3 regions of the Nesterenkonia xinjiangensis genome follow, and region 1 is predicted to be linked to each of the others. Evidence: riboswitches for the same ligand, from Rfam matches in the RefSeq annotation. Region 1 holds a riboswitch; each other region holds the start of a gene.
What was found. A riboswitch is a leader RNA that binds a small molecule or an ion and turns the genes downstream of it on or off. The one in region 1 is predicted to bind S-adenosylmethionine.
Positions count from the first base shown of each region.

Region 2: linked by a shared signal. The riboswitch ahead of HNR09_RS11595 (nitrite/sulfite reductase) and the one ahead of HNR09_RS09200 (ABC transporter ATP-binding protein) in region 1 are both predicted to bind S-adenosylmethionine.
Region 3: linked by a shared signal. The riboswitch ahead of HNR09_RS10700 (methylenetetrahydrofolate reductase) and the one ahead of HNR09_RS09200 (ABC transporter ATP-binding protein) in region 1 are both predicted to bind S-adenosylmethionine.

Region 1 covers NZ_JACCFY010000001.1:2,017,432-2,023,073, reverse strand. Annotated here, with positions in the region: gene HNR09_RS09220 (MetQ/NlpA family ABC transporter substrate-binding protein) at 1-681, opposite strand, end outside; gene HNR09_RS09215 (methionine ABC transporter permease) at 742-1,404, opposite strand; gene HNR09_RS09210 (methionine ABC transporter ATP-binding protein) at 1,404-2,348, opposite strand; SAM riboswitch class I at 2,356-2,470, opposite strand; SAM riboswitch class I at 2,672-2,788, shown strand; gene HNR09_RS09205 (flavin reductase family protein) at 2,799-3,404, shown strand; SAM riboswitch class I at 3,516-3,635, shown strand; gene HNR09_RS09200 (ABC transporter ATP-binding protein) at 3,646-4,518, shown strand; gene HNR09_RS09195 (aliphatic sulfonate ABC transporter substrate-binding protein) at 4,665-5,642, shown strand, end outside.
Region 2 covers NZ_JACCFY010000001.1:2,565,096-2,570,737, forward strand. Annotated here, with positions in the region: gene HNR09_RS11565 (DEAD/DEAH box helicase) at 1-108, shown strand, start outside; gene HNR09_RS11570 (DNA-methyltransferase) at 137-1,057, shown strand; gene HNR09_RS11575 (ABC transporter ATP-binding protein) at 1,054-1,911, shown strand; gene HNR09_RS11580 (ABC transporter permease) at 1,911-2,564, shown strand; gene HNR09_RS11585 (ABC transporter permease) at 2,561-3,223, shown strand; gene HNR09_RS11590 (ABC transporter substrate-binding protein) at 3,291-4,205, shown strand; SAM riboswitch class I at 4,424-4,510, shown strand; gene HNR09_RS11595 (nitrite/sulfite reductase) at 4,514-5,642, shown strand, end outside.
Region 3 covers NZ_JACCFY010000001.1:2,354,038-2,359,679, forward strand. Annotated here, with positions in the region: gene metE (5-methyltetrahydropteroyltriglutamate--homocysteine S-methyltransferase) at 1-2,220, opposite strand, end outside; gene HNR09_RS10700 (methylenetetrahydrofolate reductase) at 2,406-3,410, opposite strand; SAM riboswitch class IV at 3,472-3,611, opposite strand; gene HNR09_RS10705 (thermonuclease family protein) at 3,831-4,472, shown strand; gene HNR09_RS10710 (LytR C-terminal domain-containing protein) at 4,508-5,038, shown strand; gene HNR09_RS10715 (hypothetical protein) at 5,145-5,513, opposite strand.

The DNA.
Region 1 (5,642 bases):
GCCGGCGTCGACGTCGGGCAGGGTCTGGGAGGTGGACTGCTGGTCCACCTCGATGAACTCGAAGTCCTTCGGGTTGGCCGTGATGTCCCGCTGGGAGAGTTCGGTGACGTCCTTGGACTCGTCGATCTCGATGGCGCCGGCGTCGGCGAGCAGCTTGATCCCGCGGCCGTTGTTGGCGGTGTCCACAGCCAGCGCGACCTGGGCGCCCTCGGGCAGATCCTCGATGCTGTCATGCTGCAGCGAGAAGATGCCGCTGGGCGCGTAGTAGACGGAGAAGGCCGGCTCGACGTCGGTGCCGTTGTCCTCGTTGAACTGGCGCAGATAGGCCAGGTGCTGGAAGAAGTTGGCGTCGAACTCACCCTGGGCCACGACCTGGTTGGGCTGGATGATGTCGGTGACGTAGGTGGTCTCCAGGGTCCAGCCGTCCTCGGCGAGGATGTCCTTCACGATCTCGGTGGGGTCCTGGAAGGGTGCCGACTCGGTGACGATCATGCTGATCGTCCGGTCATCCTCTCCGACGGCCTCGGCGAGTCCGCAGGAGGTCAGGGCGAAGGTCCCGACGGCGGCGAGGCCGCTGAGCAGCAGGCTGCGGCGGGCGAGGCCGGAGGAGGCCAGGGAGCCGGAGCTGGTGATCGATCCGGACACTCCGGGAGATCCGAAGGTCGTCAGTGTGCTGGGCATCGTGGAGTCTTTCATCTCAGAGGTGCAGGTGTTCTGCGGAGGAATGGGGTGGGGGCGCCGTCAGGCGCGCTTGTCGGTCAGCCGCGCGACGCGGGTGCCGCTGAACTGGACGAAGGTGACCAGGGCGATCATCAGCACGATGGCGACCATCATCACGGCGGTCTCGTAGCGGTAGTAGCCGTAGCGGATGGCGAAGTCGCCGATGCCTCCGCCGCCGACCAGCCCGACCATGGCCGAGTAGGAGATGAAGCTGACGGTGGTGATGGTGATCGAGCCGATGATCGCCGGCTTGGCGTCGACCAGCAGCACGTTGCGGATGATCTGGCCGCGCGTGGCTCCCATGGCACGGGAGGCCTCCACGGCCCCGGAGCCGAGCTGAGTGATGTTCTGCTCCACCAGCCGGGCGAAGTACGGGATGGCGTTGATGGTCAGCGGGACGATCGCCGCCGCGGTGCCCACGGTGGTGCCCACGATCAGCCGCGTGAAGGGGATGATCGCGATCAGCAGGATCAGGAACGGGAAGGACCGGACCATGTTGACGATTCCGCTGACCACTGCGTGGGTGCGCGGCGTCGGGGCGATGCCGCCGGGGGCGTGGAGAAAGAGCCAGATCCCCAGCGGGGTGCCGAAGAGCACCGCCAGCGGGATGGCCACGCCGATCATGACGAAGGTCTCGAGCATGGCCTGGACCAGCTCGGGCTGGAGCTCGATGAGGCGTTCCATCAGCGGGGACCCCCTTCGGACGAGGCTGTCGCGGCGACCAGCCCGGAGGCGGTCCTGGGTTCCCGCCCGGACGCCGGCGGATCAGCGCCAGGTCCCTGGTCGGCGCCTTGATCGGCGCCCGGGTCAGCGCCCTGGTCAGCGGCAGACGGCTCGGAGCCGGCGCGCACGCCGCCGCCCCGACGGTCCACGGAGATGCCGTCGCTGACCAGGTAGCGACCGATGGAGGTCCGCGGGGCGAAGCCCTCACGCCGCAGCTCGGCGGCGTGGAACTGCTCGACCACTCGGCCGGACTCCATGACGGCGACGTGGTCGGCCAGGGCCTTGATGACCTCCATCTCATGGGTCACGATGACCACGGTGATGCCCAGCTCGCGGTTCACATCGGCGAGGTACTGCAGCACGGTGGCCGTGGTGAAGGGGTCCAGGGCCGAGGTGGGCTCGTCGCAGAGCAGCACCTCCGGGCGGGTGGCCAGCGCGCGGGCGATGGCCACGCGCTGCTTCTGCCCGCCGGAGAGCTGTGCGGGGTAGACCTTCGCCTTCTCGGTGATGTCGACGATCTCCAGCGCCTCCGCGGCGCGCTCACGACGCACCCTGCGGTCCCTCTCCCCCGCGAACTTCAGGGAGAGCTCCACGTTCTGCGCAACGGTCAGGTTGTTCACGAGGTTGAAGCCCTGGAAGATCATGCCGATCTGGTGGCGAGCGCGGCGCAGCGCCTCGCCTCCGAGCCCGGTGAGCTCCGTGCCGCCCACGCGCACCTCCCCGGAGGTGGGGCGCTCGAGCAGGTTGATGTTGCGCAGCAGGGTGGACTTGCCGGCCCCGGAGAATCCGATGATGCCCTGGATGCTTCCGCGGGGGATCTCCAGGCTGACGTCGTCGACGGCATGGATGGGGTCCTTGCCCCGTGCGGCGGGGAAGGTCGTGGACACATGGCGCAGTGAGATCATCGGGCATTCTCCATCGTCTCTGGCGTTAGCACCGTTCCCCGGTCCGCGCCGTGATGGCGTGGCTGCTCGGGAGGTTGCTGCGACGTCGTCGAGCCAGATCTCTCAGTCGCTCTGGATGGTGTGGCGAGCACCAGACTACGCGCTGTCGATGAACACTCGTCAAATCTCATCGATAAGTTCATGTCACGAGGCGTAAGAATGTACGGACATCTGCGAGGTCGCCGGATGGGCGACAGCACGGTCACCAGGCCTGATGTCTCCATGTGTCACTCCCCGAACATCCCTTTGATCGTGCTGCGCTGCGCGCGTACCCTGGAGCGACGAAACCATCCCGAGCGGCCGAGAGATCTGGCTCGACGACGCCGCAGCAACCTTCGGACGTGCTCCGCCTCTCTCGGCGGACGCCTCAGAAAAGGTGCTACCGCCAGGGCCGATGGGAGTTGATCAGCCATGAGCACAGCACTGGCCACCGACGAGAGCCGCCCGATCCCCGTGGAGGCCGCCGTGCACCACACCACCGCCGACGCCGTAGCCCGCCGCGTGCCCACCAGCCTGGTCGGCATCGATCCGCTGGAGCTTCGTGAGGCCTTCGGCCATTTCCCCCAGGGGGTGGTCGTGGTGGCCGCCGAGGTGGACGGACGCCCTGAGGGCCTCGTCGCCTCCACGTTCACCGTCGGGGTGTCCTTGGAGCCGCCGCTGGTGACCGTGGCGGTGCAGCACAGCTCGACCACCTGGCCGAAGCTGGCCGGTGCCGGCGCCGAGCTGGGGATCTCCCTCGTCGGCCACGGGCAGTCCGCCCTGTGTCGGAAGATCGCCTCCAAGGACCGGGAGAACCGCTTCGCCGGCCTCCGCGTGACCACCGGCGAGGGCGGTGCGGTCACCCTCGACGGCGCCCCGGTCACCTTCACCACCCGCATCCACGATCAGGTCCGCGCGGGTGATCACGACATCATCGTGCTCGAGCTGCTGGACCTCGCCGTAGAGGACCAGTCGCAGGCACTGGTGTTCCATCAGAGCGAGTTCAAGGCCCTCGGTCCGCTCGACGCCGACGCCTGAACCGCGGGCCGCGCCTCTGCGGCTCCCCTCCTCCGGCGACGTCTCAGTGATGTCTCATACTGTGACATCGCCGTTGCCCAGGCGGCGCGGTTGTGCGTAGGGTTGAAACTGCCACCATCCCGAGCGGCTGAGAGATCTGGCTCGACGACGCCGCAGCAACCTTCGGATGTGCCGATCGGCCGTTTGTGCCCGGCGCATCAGAAAAGGTGCTACCGCCAGGATCGATGGGAGAGATATTCCTATGGGTTCCTCTGCACCCACACTCGCAGCACGCGAGTCTGACCTGCACACCTCGGCACACTCCGGCGGCACCGCCGTGCTGGACCGCCCCGCCGCCGCGCCCACCCACTCGCTGGACGTGCAGCTGCGTGGAGTGGGACGCAGCTTCGACGGCCGCACCGTGCTGCGCGACGTCGACCTGCACATCTCCCCCGGTGAGGTGGTCGCCATCCTGGGCGCCTCCGGCTGCGGGAAGTCCACCCTGCTGCGCGCCGTGGGCGGTCTCGACGCCGGCTTCTCCGGCGAGGTCGTCATCGACGGCGCCGGGGTGCACACCTATGACGAGCGGACCGCCGTCGGCTTCCAGGAGCCGCGCCTGCTGCCGTGGCGCTCGGTGCATCGCAACGTCTCACTGGGTCTGCCCCGCACGGTGTCCAAGGCGGAGGGCCGGGCCCGGGTGGACGAGCTGCTCGAGCTCGTCGGCCTGGCCGACCGTGCCCAGCTGCGCCCCCGGGAGATCTCCGGAGGGATGGCCCAGCGCGCCTCGTTGGCCCGGGCGCTGGCCCGCCGCCCCGGAGTGCTGCTGCTGGACGAGCCCTTCGGCGCCCTGGACGCGCTGACGCGCCTGAAGATGCAGGACCTGCTGCTCGACGTCCACGCCCAGACCGGCACCACGGTGCTGCTGGTGACCCACGACGTCGACGAGGCTCTGCAGCTCGCCGACCGCATCCTGCTGCTGGGCCCGGACCCCTCCGACGCCGCCCGCGAGGGGGCCACCGTCTCGCGGCTGCTCACCGTTCCGGGCAGCCGCCCGCGAGATCGCGCCTCCGCCGAGCTGGCCGCCCTGCGCGGCGAGCTGCTCACCGGCCTCGGCGTCGACGCCCACGCCCACTGACCTCTGCCCCGAGCTCCGGGAGCCTCCGGAGATGACCCACGCTCGGCCGCACCAGTCCGGCCCCAGCCGGGTGGACCCTGCCGGGTCTGCCAGCCGGGATGCGGACGGAGCGGCACCCGACACCGCACGAAAGGCCGCTTCATCACATGCCCAGTCTGACCAGCACCTCCCCCAGCCCTGCCCGCGCCACCATCGGCCGCACCTCCCGCGCTGCGGTCGCCGGCCTCGCCGTCACCCTGATGGCGGCCGGCTGCGTGGAGGGCGAGGGCTCCGGCGACGCCGCTGACGGCGAACTGGCGACCCTCAGCATCGACTTCGCCACCTACAACCCGCTCAGCCTGGTGATGATGGAGCACGGCTGGCTCGAGGAAGAGCTGGCCGATGCCGGCACCGAGGTCGAGTGGATCCAGTCCCACGGCTCCAACGACGCCAACGAGAAGCTGCGCGCCCAGGCCATCGACATCGGATCCACCGCCGGCTCTGCGGCGCTGCTGGCCCGGGCCAACGGCACCGAGATCCACACGATCCTCGTCGAGAACCAGCCCGAGTGGGCCGCGCTGGTCACCTCGCCGGACTCCGGGATCTCCTCGGTCGAGGATCTGGACGGCGCCTCCGTGGCCGCGACGCTGGGCACCGACCCCTACTTCTTCCTCGTCCAGTCCCTGAAGGAGGCCGGCCTGGAGATCAGCGACGTCGACGTCCAGAACCTCCAGCACGCCGACGGACGGTCCGCCCTGGGCAACGGGGACGTCGACGCCTGGGCCGGTCTGGACCCGATCATGGCCGGCGCAGAGGCCGACGGCGAGGAGCTCTTCTACCGGAACGTGGACTTCAACACCTACAGCGTCATCAACGCCACCGAGCCCTTCATCGAGGATCACCCTGAGGTCGCCCAGACCGTCGTGGATGTCTACGAGCAGGCTCGGCAGTGGGCGCTGGAGAACCCCGAGGAGACCGCGGAGATCCTCGCCGAGTACGGCAACATCGATCAGGAGGTGGCCGAGACGGTCATCCAGGAGCGCTCCAGCTTCGACGTCGACCCCGTCCCCGGCCAGGCCCAGCACGACGTGCTGGAAGAGGTCGGCCCCATCTTCCTGGACACCGGGGACGTCTCCACCCAGGAG
Region 2 (5,642 bases), 550 kb from region 1:
AACGGCACCACGGCCTCGGCCCAGAGCGAGGAGGCCTCGGGCGGGCAGCGGAGGCGCCGCCGCCGTCGTCGCACCGGCTCCGGCTCGAACTCGTCCTCCGGCGACTGAGCGCCCCCGGACCTGCGAGGACCCGAGGATGACCACCTTCGCCGTGGACGGGCCGTCGTTGGTGCTCGAGGGCGAGAACCTCGAACACCTGCGGCGGCTCCCCGACGGGGCCTTCGCGATGATCTACCTGGATCCGCCGTTCAACACCGGGCGGGCCCAACGGGCGGTCCGCACCACCACCGTCCGCCGTCAGGAGGGCACCGGTGGACGCGTCGGATTCGCCGGGCGCAGCTATGACACCTTTCGTGAGCTGCTGGCCCAGTATGACGACTCCTTCCCGGACTACTGGGAGTTTTTGGAGCCCCGCCTGCTCGAAGCCTGGCGGCTGCTCGATGAGACCGGGACCCTCTACCTGCACCTCGATTACCGCGAGGTCCACTACGCCAAGGTCATGTGCGATGTGATCTTCGGGCGGGACAGCTTCCTCAATGAGATCATCTGGGCCTATGACTACGGCGCCCGTACACGGAAGCGCTGGCCCACCAAGCACGAGACCATCCTGGTCTATGTGAAGGACCCCTCGAAGTACCACTTCGACTCCGAGGAGGTCGACCGCGAGCCCTACATGGCCCCCGGTCTCGTGACCCCGGAGAAGGCCGCCCGGGGCAAGCTGCCCACCGACGTCTGGTGGCACACGATCGTCTCCCCGACGGGCAGGGAGAAGACCGGTTACCCCACGCAGAAGCCCGTGGGCCTGGTCCGCCGCATGGTGCAGGCCTCCTCGCGCCCCGGCGACTGGGTGCTCGACTTCTTCGCCGGGTCCGGGACGCTCGGCGCGGCCGCCGTCGAGACCGACCGTCGGTTCGTCTGCATCGACTCCTCCGCGGAAGCCGTGGACGTCATGGCCTCGCGCCTCGAAGAGCACGCGGAGGTGCATCGGGCGCTGCGCGAGGACACTGTGGCAGATGCCGTCCTGGTCGGCGATGAGAGGGAGGCCCCGGCATCATGATCGAGTTCGACCAGGTGACCAAGACCTATCCGGACGGCACGACGGCGGTGCGCAGCTTCAGCCTGACCGTGCCCTCCCACACGACCACAGTGCTGCTGGGCTCCTCCGGCTGCGGCAAGACCACGCTGCTGCGCATGGTCAATCGGATGGTGGAGCCGACCTCCGGGGCGGTGCGCATCGACGGCCAGGACATCGCCGCCCGCCCACCGGTGCAGCTGCGGCGCAGCATCGGATACGTCATGCAGCATTCCGGGCTGATGCCGCACCGTCGGGTGCTGGACAACATCGCCACCGTGCCCCGGCTCAACGGGGTCTCCCGCGCGGAGGCGCATGGGCGCGCCAGGGACCTCATGGAGCTGGTGGATCTGTCTGCCGAGCTGGCGCAGCGTTTCCCGGGCCAGCTCTCCGGGGGGCAGCAGCAGAGGGTCGGTGTGGCGCGTGCGCTGGCCGATGACCCGAACATCCTGCTGATGGACGAGCCCTTCGGCGCGGTGGATCCTCTGGTGCGTGTGGAGCTTCAGGTGCAGCTGAAGCGGCTGCAGGAGGACCTGCGCAAGACGACCATCTTCGTCACCCATGACATCGACGAGGCGCTCACCCTGGGCGACCAGATCGTGGTGCTGCGCGCCGGGGGAGAAGTGGCGCAGGTCGGTTCTCCCCGCGAGCTCGTGGAGGACCCGGCCGACGCCTTCGTCTCGCGCTTCCTGGGTCTGGAGGAAGGCCGGCGTCGCCTCCATGCCTCACCCCGCGCCGACGGCGGGTGGACCGTCACCGACGGAGTCGGGCGGCCGGTGGGACTGATCGACGGAGCCGCTGGCGCCGAGAGCCTGGGTCATCTGCCCGGAGAGCACTGATGGAGTGGATCCTGGCGAACCTGCCACGCATCCTCGGCCTGACCGCGGACCACCTCCTGCTCAGTCTTCCTGCCGTGGCGGCCGCGTTCCTGATCTCCCTGCCGGTGGGGCGACTCGCCGATCGGCTCGGGCGGCTCCGTGAGCCGCTTCTCGGCTCGGTGGGGCTGCTCTACGCGATCCCGTCCCTGCCACTGTTCATCGTCCTGCCGATCCTGATCGGTACCGGCGTCCGTGACAGCCTGAACGTCATCGTCGCCCTCACCCTCTTCGGCCTGGCCCTGATGGCCCGTTCCTCCGCGGACGCCTTCGCCGCCGTCTCCGAGGACGTCCGGCTGGCCGCCACGGCGGTGGGCCACTCCCGGTGGGGCGGGTTCCTCACCGTGGAGCTTCCGCTGGCCGGGCCGGCGCTGCTCGCCGGGCTCCGGGTGGTGTCGGTGAGCACCATCAGCATGGTCAGCGTGTCCGCGGTGCTGGGGGTGACCAGCCTCGGATCGTTGTTCACCGACGGGTTTCAGCGCGGCATCGTGCCCTCGATCGTGGCGGGCATCGTGATGACGGTGCTGCTCGCCGTCGTCGTGGACCTGCTGCTGGTGGCGCTGGGTCGGTGGATCATGCCCTGGCAGCGCCCCCGGATCCGGGCAGGTGCGGCATGAACCAGCTCGTCGAAGCGCTCCACTGGGTGCTCAGCGCCGAAGCCTGGACCGGTCCCGGCGGGCTCGGGGCGCGCACGGCCGAACACCTCTGGTACACCCTGATCGCGGTCGGACTCTCGGTGCTGGTGGCTCTGCCGGCGGGCCTGATCATCGGCCATACGGGCCGGGGGCGTGCCGTGGCGGTGCTCTCCACCGGAGCCGCACGCGCGCTGCCCACTCTGGGGCTGATCACGCTGGCCGCACTGGCGGTGGGCATCGGACTCACAGCCCCGATGATCGCCTTCGTGGTGCTCGCGGTGCCCTCGATCATCGCAGGGGCATACTCCGGCGTGGAAGCAGTGGATCGGCGGGTGGTCGACGCGGCCCGCGCACAGGGGCTGAGTCCCTGGCAGGTGCTGACCACGGTCGAGGTGCCGCTGGGGCTGAGGATGATCCTCGGCGGCATTCGCCTGGCGACGCTCCAGGTCATCGCCACAGCCACGCTGGCCGCCTACGTGGGTGCCGGGGGCTTGGGGCGGCCGCTGTTCCTGGGCCTGCGCAACCATGACTATGCCATGATGCTGGGAGCGTCGCTCATGGTCATCGCCGTGGCGGTCCTGGTCGACGCCATGTTCGTCATCGCCCAGCGGACGCTCAGGAGGATCCCCGGGATCGTCTGAGCCTCAGGAGAGGATGGTCCCCGTGCCCTGCCCCATCAGTGAATCTTCCGGCCCCCGGGCCGTTCGTATGCGTCTCGCCCTCTCCCTGGGCGGCGTGGCCGCTCTCGGTCTGACCGCCTGTGCAGCGGATGATCCGCTGGCGGAGGGCGGGGGTGGCGACGACGGCGGGGGAGAAGGGGGCCCGATCGTCGTCGGCTCCCAGCAGTACTACTCGAACACGATCATCGCGGAGCTGTACGCCCAGCGCCTGGAGGCGGCCGGCCACGAGGTGGACCGGCAGTTCGACATCGGCCAGCGGGAGGTCTACATGCCGGAGCTGGAGGCCGGGGACATCGACGTCTTCCCCGAGTACGCCGGGAACCTGCTGCAGTATGTGGATCCGGAGTCGGAGGCCGCGGACCTGGAGAGCATCCTGAGCGGTCTCGAGGAGGGCCTGCCGGAGGGGATCACCGCGCTGGCGCCTGCCGAGGCCACCGATCAGGACAGCTTCGTGGTCACCGAGGATTTCGCCCAGGAGAACGGGCTCAGCAGCGTGGGGGATCTGGCCGGGGTCGAGGAGGAGCTGCGGATCGCGGCGAACTCCGAGTTCGAGACCCGTCCCTACGGGCCGGACGGCCTCCAGGAGGTCTACGGGGTGGAGGTCACCCTGGTGCCGGTGGAGGACTCCGGCGGGCCGTTGACCGTGCAGGCGCTGCTGGACGGGGACGTGCAGGTGGCCGACATCTACAGCGCCGATCCCGCCATCGAGGCCAATGACCTGGTCATGCTGGAGGACCCGGAGGATCTGGTGCTTCCCCAGAACATCGTCCCCCTGGTCTCGGAGGCCGTGGATGAGGAGGCGGCGGCGCTGATCGAGGAGGTCAACGCGGAGCTGACCCAGGAGGAGCTCAACGGACTCAACGCCGTCAGCGTCGATGACCAGGCCGCGGCCGCGGACGTCGCCACCCAGTGGCTCGAGGAGCAGGGGCTCGACGACGCCTGAGCACCTCCGCCTCTCATCGAGTGGGGGATCCAGTGCCGCTATGGCGCCGATGTCGCCTGAAAGCGGTAGCGAATCCCCCACTCGACGGGATCGGCAGCGCGTCCGCGGCTCCGTCGCGACCACCGCGCAATCCTGAATGAACACATGAACATAGATGACGGCATATGACGTCTTATCTTCTCCTGTGCCCTGACGTGCAGTAGCGTGGTGCTCACCACCGACCATCCAGAGCGGCCGAGAGATCTGGCTCCACGACGCCGCAGCAACCCGGGAGAGCCGGGTGCTCACGCCAGAACCGATGGAGGAGCATGAGCACCGATGTGTCTGCCGTGTCCACTCGCCGGCCGCAGAAGCGCCCGAACGGACAGTGGAAGATCGATGGCACCGAGCCGCTGAACCACAACGAAGAGTTCAAACAGGCCGACAACGGATTGAACGTCCGCGAGCGCATCGAGACGATCTACTCGAAGCAGGGCTTCGACTCCATCGACCAGGACGACCTGCGCGGCCGCTTCCGCTGGTGGGGTCTCTACACCCAGCGTCGCCCGGGAGTGCCGGCAGGCGCGCACAACTCGCTGCCGCCCGAAGAAGTGGATGACAAGTACTTCATGCTCCGGGTGCGCATAGACGGCGGCGCGCTGAGCACCGAGCAGCTGCGAGTCATCGGGGAGATCTCCCGGGAGTTCGCCCGGGACACCGCCGACGTCACCGACCGGCAGAACATCCAGCTGCACTGGGTCGGGGTGGAGGACGTCCCGGAGATCTGGCGCCGTCTCGAATCCGTCGGCCTGGGCACCACCGAGGCCTGCGGGGACACCCCGCGGGTGATCCTCGGTTCCCCTGTGGCCGGCATCGCCGCCGACGAGATCATCGATCCCACCCCGGTCATCCAGGAGATCGCACAGCTCTACATCGGAGACCCGGAGCTGGCGAACCTGCCGCGCAAGTACAAGTCGGCCATCACCGGCCACCCCTCCCAGGACGTCGTCCATGAGATCAACGACTTCGCGCTGGTCGGCGTCGTGCACCCCGACCACGGCCCCGGCTACGACCTGTGGGTCGGGGGCGGACTCTCCACCAATGCCCGGCTGGCCGAGCGGCTGGGGGTCTTCGTCCGGCAGGAGGAGGCCGCCGAGGTCTGGCACGCCGTCACCCAGACCTTCCGCGACTACGGTTTCCGTCGGCTGCGGAACAAGGCCCGGCTGAAGTTCCTGCTGGCCGAATGGGGTCCTGAGAAGTTCCGTCGGATCATCGAGGACGAGTACCTCGGCCGGCGTCTCACCGACGGCCCGGCGCCCGCCGCCCCGGACACCCCGGGAGACCACGTGGGCGTCCACCGGCAGAAGGACGGGAAGTTCTACATCGGGATCACCCCCACGGTGGGTCGGGTCTCCGGCACGCTGCTGGTCCAGCTGGCCGATCTGCTCGAGAAGCACG
Region 3 (5,642 bases), 340 kb from region 1:
CTCGTCGACGCCGGGCACCCGGGGGGAGTGGATGTCCCACACCCCGGGGCCGATCCCGCGGGAGAAGCCGTGCTCGGAGAGCGCGGAGACCACCTCGAAGCCGGAGCGTGAGGCCTCCAGGGTGGTGACGTCGGCGTCCAGGGCGTCGATCGCGTCGATGACGGTCTCGAACTCCGAGTAGCACAGGTGGGTGTGCAGCTGAGTGGCGGCGTTGGCCCCGGAGGTGGAGAGCCGGAAGGACTCCACCGACCAGCGGAGGTAGTCCGGACGCTCGGCCACCTGCAGGGGGAGCAGCTCGCGCAGCGCGGGCTCGTCCACCTGGATGATCTTCACCCCGGCGGCCTGCAGATCCTGCACCTCATCACGCAGCGCCAGGGCGATCTGATCGGCAGTGTCGGCCAGCGGCTGGTCATCACGCACGAAGGACCACGCCAGGATCGTCACCGGGCCGGTGAGCATCCCCTTGACGGGCTTCTTCGTCAGCGAGGCCGCATACCGGATCCAGTCCACCGTGATCGGCGCCGGACGGTGCACGTCGCCGAAGAGGATCGGGGGACGCAGGCACCGGGAGCCATAGGACTGCACCCAGCCGTGGGCGGTGGTGATGAACCCCTCCAGGTTCTCCGCGAAGTACTGGACCATGTCGTTGCGCTCGGCCTCGCCGTGGACCAGCACGTCCAGCCCGAGGTCCTCCTGCCGGCGGACGCAGTCGGCGATCTGCTCGCGGATGGCCTCCTCGTAGCCCTGCTGGTCCAGCGAGCCGCGGCGGTGCGCGGCACGGATCCGCCGGATCTCGCCGGTCTGCGGAAAGGACCCGATGGTGGTGGTCGGCAGCGGCGGCAGGCCCAGTCCGGTCTCCTGGGCGGCCCGCCGATGCTCCGCCTCGGCGCGACGCCGGTCCTGAGGCTCCACAGCGGTCAGTCGGCTGCGGACGGACTCCACGTGCACCTGCGGGTGCTGCTCCCGCAGACGGCGCCGAGCGGCGTCGTCGGCGCGCAGGCCCTCCAACGCGTCGGCGCCTCCGGTGAGGTGACCTGCCAGGGCCAGCACCTCGCCGACCTTCTGGTCCGCGAAGGCCAGCCAGCCGGCTACCTGCGGGTCCAGCTGGGTCTCTCGGGCGGCGTCGTGGGGCACGTGCTGCAGGGACGTGGAGCTGCTGACCGTGAGCGGACCCTGGTGACGTTCCCCCAGGGTGTCCAGCAGCGCGGCGGCGCGGGAGACATCCGTGCGCCAGACGTTGAGGCCACCGACGACGCCGGCCGCGAGGGTCGTGCCGGCCAGCGGCCGCAGCGCCTCTGCGGAGGGGAGTGCGCCGCGCTCCAGATCGATGCCGACAGCCTCCACGGCAGTTCCGCCCAGGGCGGCCAGGGCGTCGTCGCCTGCGGTGCCGTAGCTGACGGGCACGAACAGCGCGGGCCGCTCGGTCAGCCTCCCCAGCTGCTCGTAGGCACTGCTGATCCCGGCGATGACCTGCTCCCGGGGGATGTCCCAGCCGTCGGAGGACAGCACCGGCTCCTCCAGCTGGATCCAGGCGGCTCCGGCCTCGTGCAGGGCGCCCAGCAGGGCCGCGTAGGCGCCGACCAGCTCCTCGAGCCGGTCGAAGCGAGCGGCCTGGGAGGTCTCAGCGGCGGCGCCGACGGACTTGGCCAGCACCAGGAAGCTGACCGGGCCGAGCAGGGTGGGGCGGGGCAGGGGTGCCGCGCCCACAGTGCGCTCCGACTGCTCGGCGAGCGCGCGGAACGCCCGGAACCGGTCGGCGAGGGCCGTGGCCTGCGGAGCGAAGGCGACGTCGGCCTCGATCTCCGGGACGTAGTAGTGGTAGTTGGTGTCGAACCACTTGGTCAGCTCCAGCGGCTCCACCTCGGAGGTCCCGCGGGCCAGCGCCGAGATCAGCGTCAGACCCTCCGGGGCGTCAGGGGCGACGGCGGCGAATCCGGCGTCGCGGAACCGGCGGGGGACCAGACCCAGCAGGACCGAGGCGTCGAGGACCTGATCGATGACGGCGCCGTCGGCGGGGACCGCGGAGTCCTCCTCCAGGCCCAGACCCACCAGATGGTCCAGGGTGCGGCGGCGGTGGGAGCTGATCGCCTCGATCAGTGCGGCGACGTCCCCGCCGCCCCAGTGGGCCTCCAAGGCCTTCTTGATCTCACGGTCGGGACCGATGCGCGGATAGCCGAGCACGGTGGGGGGCAGTGCGTGGGTGGGCGGTGCGGTGGTCATGGTGACTCCTTGTCGATGTGTCAGGGCAGGTCGTGCCTGGGCGGGATGTGAGGAGGGGATGTCAGGACGGACGCCCGACGGGGTGGCTGGGCAGCGCTGCGCGTACTGGGGAGAGCGTGGCCCCGGCGTCGCGGAGCCGGCGTGCGGCCGGGTCTTCTCCGGCCGGAGGTGCTGCGGGGCCTCGGTCAGCCGGCGTCGAAGATGTTGCGCTGTCGGCGGGCGGCGTCGCGGATCCTGAGATGGTCCAGGATCGCCAGCGCCGGGGGGTGCTGGTTGAAGGTGAACAGGTGCAGCCCGGGGCAGCCGAGCTCCAGCACCGTGTCGATCAGGTTCAGCGTGGCGGCGACCCCGCGACGGCGCCGTTCGGCCGCGTCGTCGACGTCCAGGTAGTCCACCAGGTGCCGGGGCACCGGGACCCCGGTGATCTCCTCCAGTCGGCGCAGACGCCTGGGGCTGGTCAGCGGGGCGATGCCGGCGACGATCGGCAGGTGGATGCCCTGGGATCGGGCTGAGTCCACCAGCTGCGCGTAGTCCTCCGGATCGTAGAAGACCTGGGTGACGGCGTAGTCTGCGCCGGCCTCCTGCTTCTCCCAGAGGGCGTGGAGGTCGGCGGCATGATCCCGATCCGTGCCGGAGGGCGGATACGCGGCCACTGAGACCGAGACCGGCCGAGCTCCGGGCCCCTCAGGCGGGGACAGCCGCTCCTGCTCGACCTCGCGGACCAGCTCGACGACCTCCGCGGCACGGTTCAGGCCTCCGGGCTGGTGGATCCACTCCTTGCCGCCGTCGGGCGGGTCGCCGCGCAGCGCGAGGATGTCCCGGACTCCCAGGTCCAGCAGCTCGGTGATGGAGCCGCGGAGCTGGGAGGAGGTGCTGCCTGCGCAGATCAGATGCGCCATCACCGGTGAGGGCGTGGTGCGCAGCAGGTGGCGGATGACCTCCACGTTCGCGCCCTCGGGCTGGTTGTGCCCGTGGGTGACGGAGAAGTAGTCCGGGGCGGCCTCGGCCATCAGCTCGATGCTGCGCCAGGGATCCCGACCCGCGGTGGCGGGGCGTGGCGGGAAGACCTCGAAGGAGATCAGCGACCTCCGCCGAGTGCGCTGGACCAGGACGGATGTGGTGTGGGACGGGTCCGACGTCGCAGGCGGCGTCAGACGGACGGCGCCCGGAGAGGGCGTCGAGACAGGCATGGAGAGTCCTCCGTGTTGGCGTTCATCATCGTTCATGAGGCGCCACAGGGAGGCTTCCCCTGCGCCGTGCTTGCCGCTGAAGATAAAGCCATCTCAGTGAAGATGGCCGGTGCGGCCGGATCGTCATCTGGGGCACCCCGTCACGCGGGAAAGGGTTGCCGACCGGCCAAGCCAGAGCTGTTGTGACCGGTTCTCGTGATCCATCTGTGCCTGTGACGTTAGCACGGGGGCGCCGGGTCGGAAACCTGCGACGGGAACAATGACGATATATGAACATATTGAGCACTCGCGGATGAGGTGGCGACGCGGCAACCCCCGCGCGCAGGTGGAGCAGGGGCGGCGAGGCTCTGCTCGCCGCTGCTCAGGGCGATCTGCGGCCAGCCCTCCGTCGCGTCAGCGGCGCCGGATAAGGTGGAGCGCATGCCCGATCGGTATCTGAAGAATGCGATGCGCCGCAACGCACGCAAGACCGTGCGCCGGTCGCTGCGCACCGCTCCCCGCGGCGGGCGTCGGGGCGGAGGGAGTCAGGGCCTCCTGTGGTGGCTGCTGGCCGTGCTCGGGGTCATCCTCATCGGCGCCGTGATCAGCTGGCTCCAGGGGCTCGGTGCGGAGGAGCCGCAGGAGCGCCCGGAGGGTGCCGAGGCCGGCACCCTGGTGCGCGTGATCGACGGCGACACCCTCATCGTGGAGCTCGACGGCCAGGACGAGCGGATCCGGCTCCTCAACATCGACACACCTGAGTCCGTCCACCCCACGGAGCCGGTCGAGTGCTTGGGACCGGAGTCCTCCGCCCACATGGAGACCCTGGTGTCGCCGGGGGACGAGGTCTTCCTGGAGTACGACCAGGAGCGCACCGATCGCTACGATCGGATGCTGGCCGGAGTGTGGGCGGATGAGGTGCTGCTCAACGTGCAGATGGCACGAGCCGGCTATGGCGCGCCGGTGCACTATCCGCCCAATGATCGGTTCCTCGCCGCGGTCGAGCAGGCCTGGGAGCAGGCGGAGGCGGACGGCGTTGGGCTCTTCGCCGCGGACCTGGACTGCGAACCGGCGCTGCCCTGACGCGGGCAGATGCCCTCCCGAAATAGGATGGACCCATGAGCAGCTCCCCGGCGCCGGCGACCCGGCGGCAGAAGATCGCCGTCGCGACAGGCACCATCGGAGTCCTGGGTGCGATCACCGCTGGCAGCTGGCTGATGATCGACGGCACCATCGACGTGGACCTCATCGGCGGCGGTTCGATCCCGGCCGGCGAGGACTGCCCCACCGGCACATTGTCCCCGGTGGTGCCCGAGCGGGTGCCGGTGATCGTGCTCAACTCCACCAATGAGCCCGGACTCGCCGGCGACGTGGCCGAGGAGCTTGCCGACCGCGAGTTCCGAGTGGCCTCCGTGGACAACGACTACTTCGCGGACACCGGTTTCCAAGCCATCATCCGCGCCGGGGAACGGGGTCTGCGGCAGGCCTACACGCTGCAGCAGCACCTTCCGGGAGCGCTGGTCGACCTCGATGATCGTGACGGCTACAGCGTCGACCTCGTGCTGGGCTCGGAGTTCGCCGGACTGACGGACTCCGAGGAGATCGAGATGGAGCCCGGGCGTCTCGACTGCTCCGGCAGTCCCGGCTGAGCCGCGACCTCGACGACGTCCGCCGAGACGCCAGCGGGCCGCCCCGAGGTTCTCGGAGCGGCCCGCTGCGGCGGCGCTGGACGAGTTCCGCGCCGCAGGATGAGGCTCAGGCTTCGGTGTTCTTCCATCGCCGGGCACGGATGAAGGAGCGCACTCCGACGACGATGTAGACGATCAGCAGCACGAAGGTGACGGTGCTGACGATGACCGCGGCAGGCCGCTCGGCGTCGCCGGCGAACAGCGCGCCCAGCTGCATCACGTTCATCGAGGTGCCGATGGCGCCCAGCAACGCCACCACCAGGGCGATGTGGATGCCGATCTTCGCGTTCTTGAAGCCGATCAGGCCGCTGACCAGCAGTACCAGGCCCAGGAAGGCCGGGATCAGAGCGGTCACACTGGCGAAGGACGTGGCGGCGTAGGCGATGATGCCGAGCAGGATGAGGATCCCGCCCAGCCCGACGGTGATGCGGGGCATGAGGCTCCTTGGTGTGAGGTCGGGAGGACGTGCTGTCCTCCATCGAGGGCCGGCCGGAGCGCCCGAAGGGTCCCTCCGGGCGGAGGCTCGGCCGAACGTTCTTCTACACAGTGTAGTAGGCCCACGCTC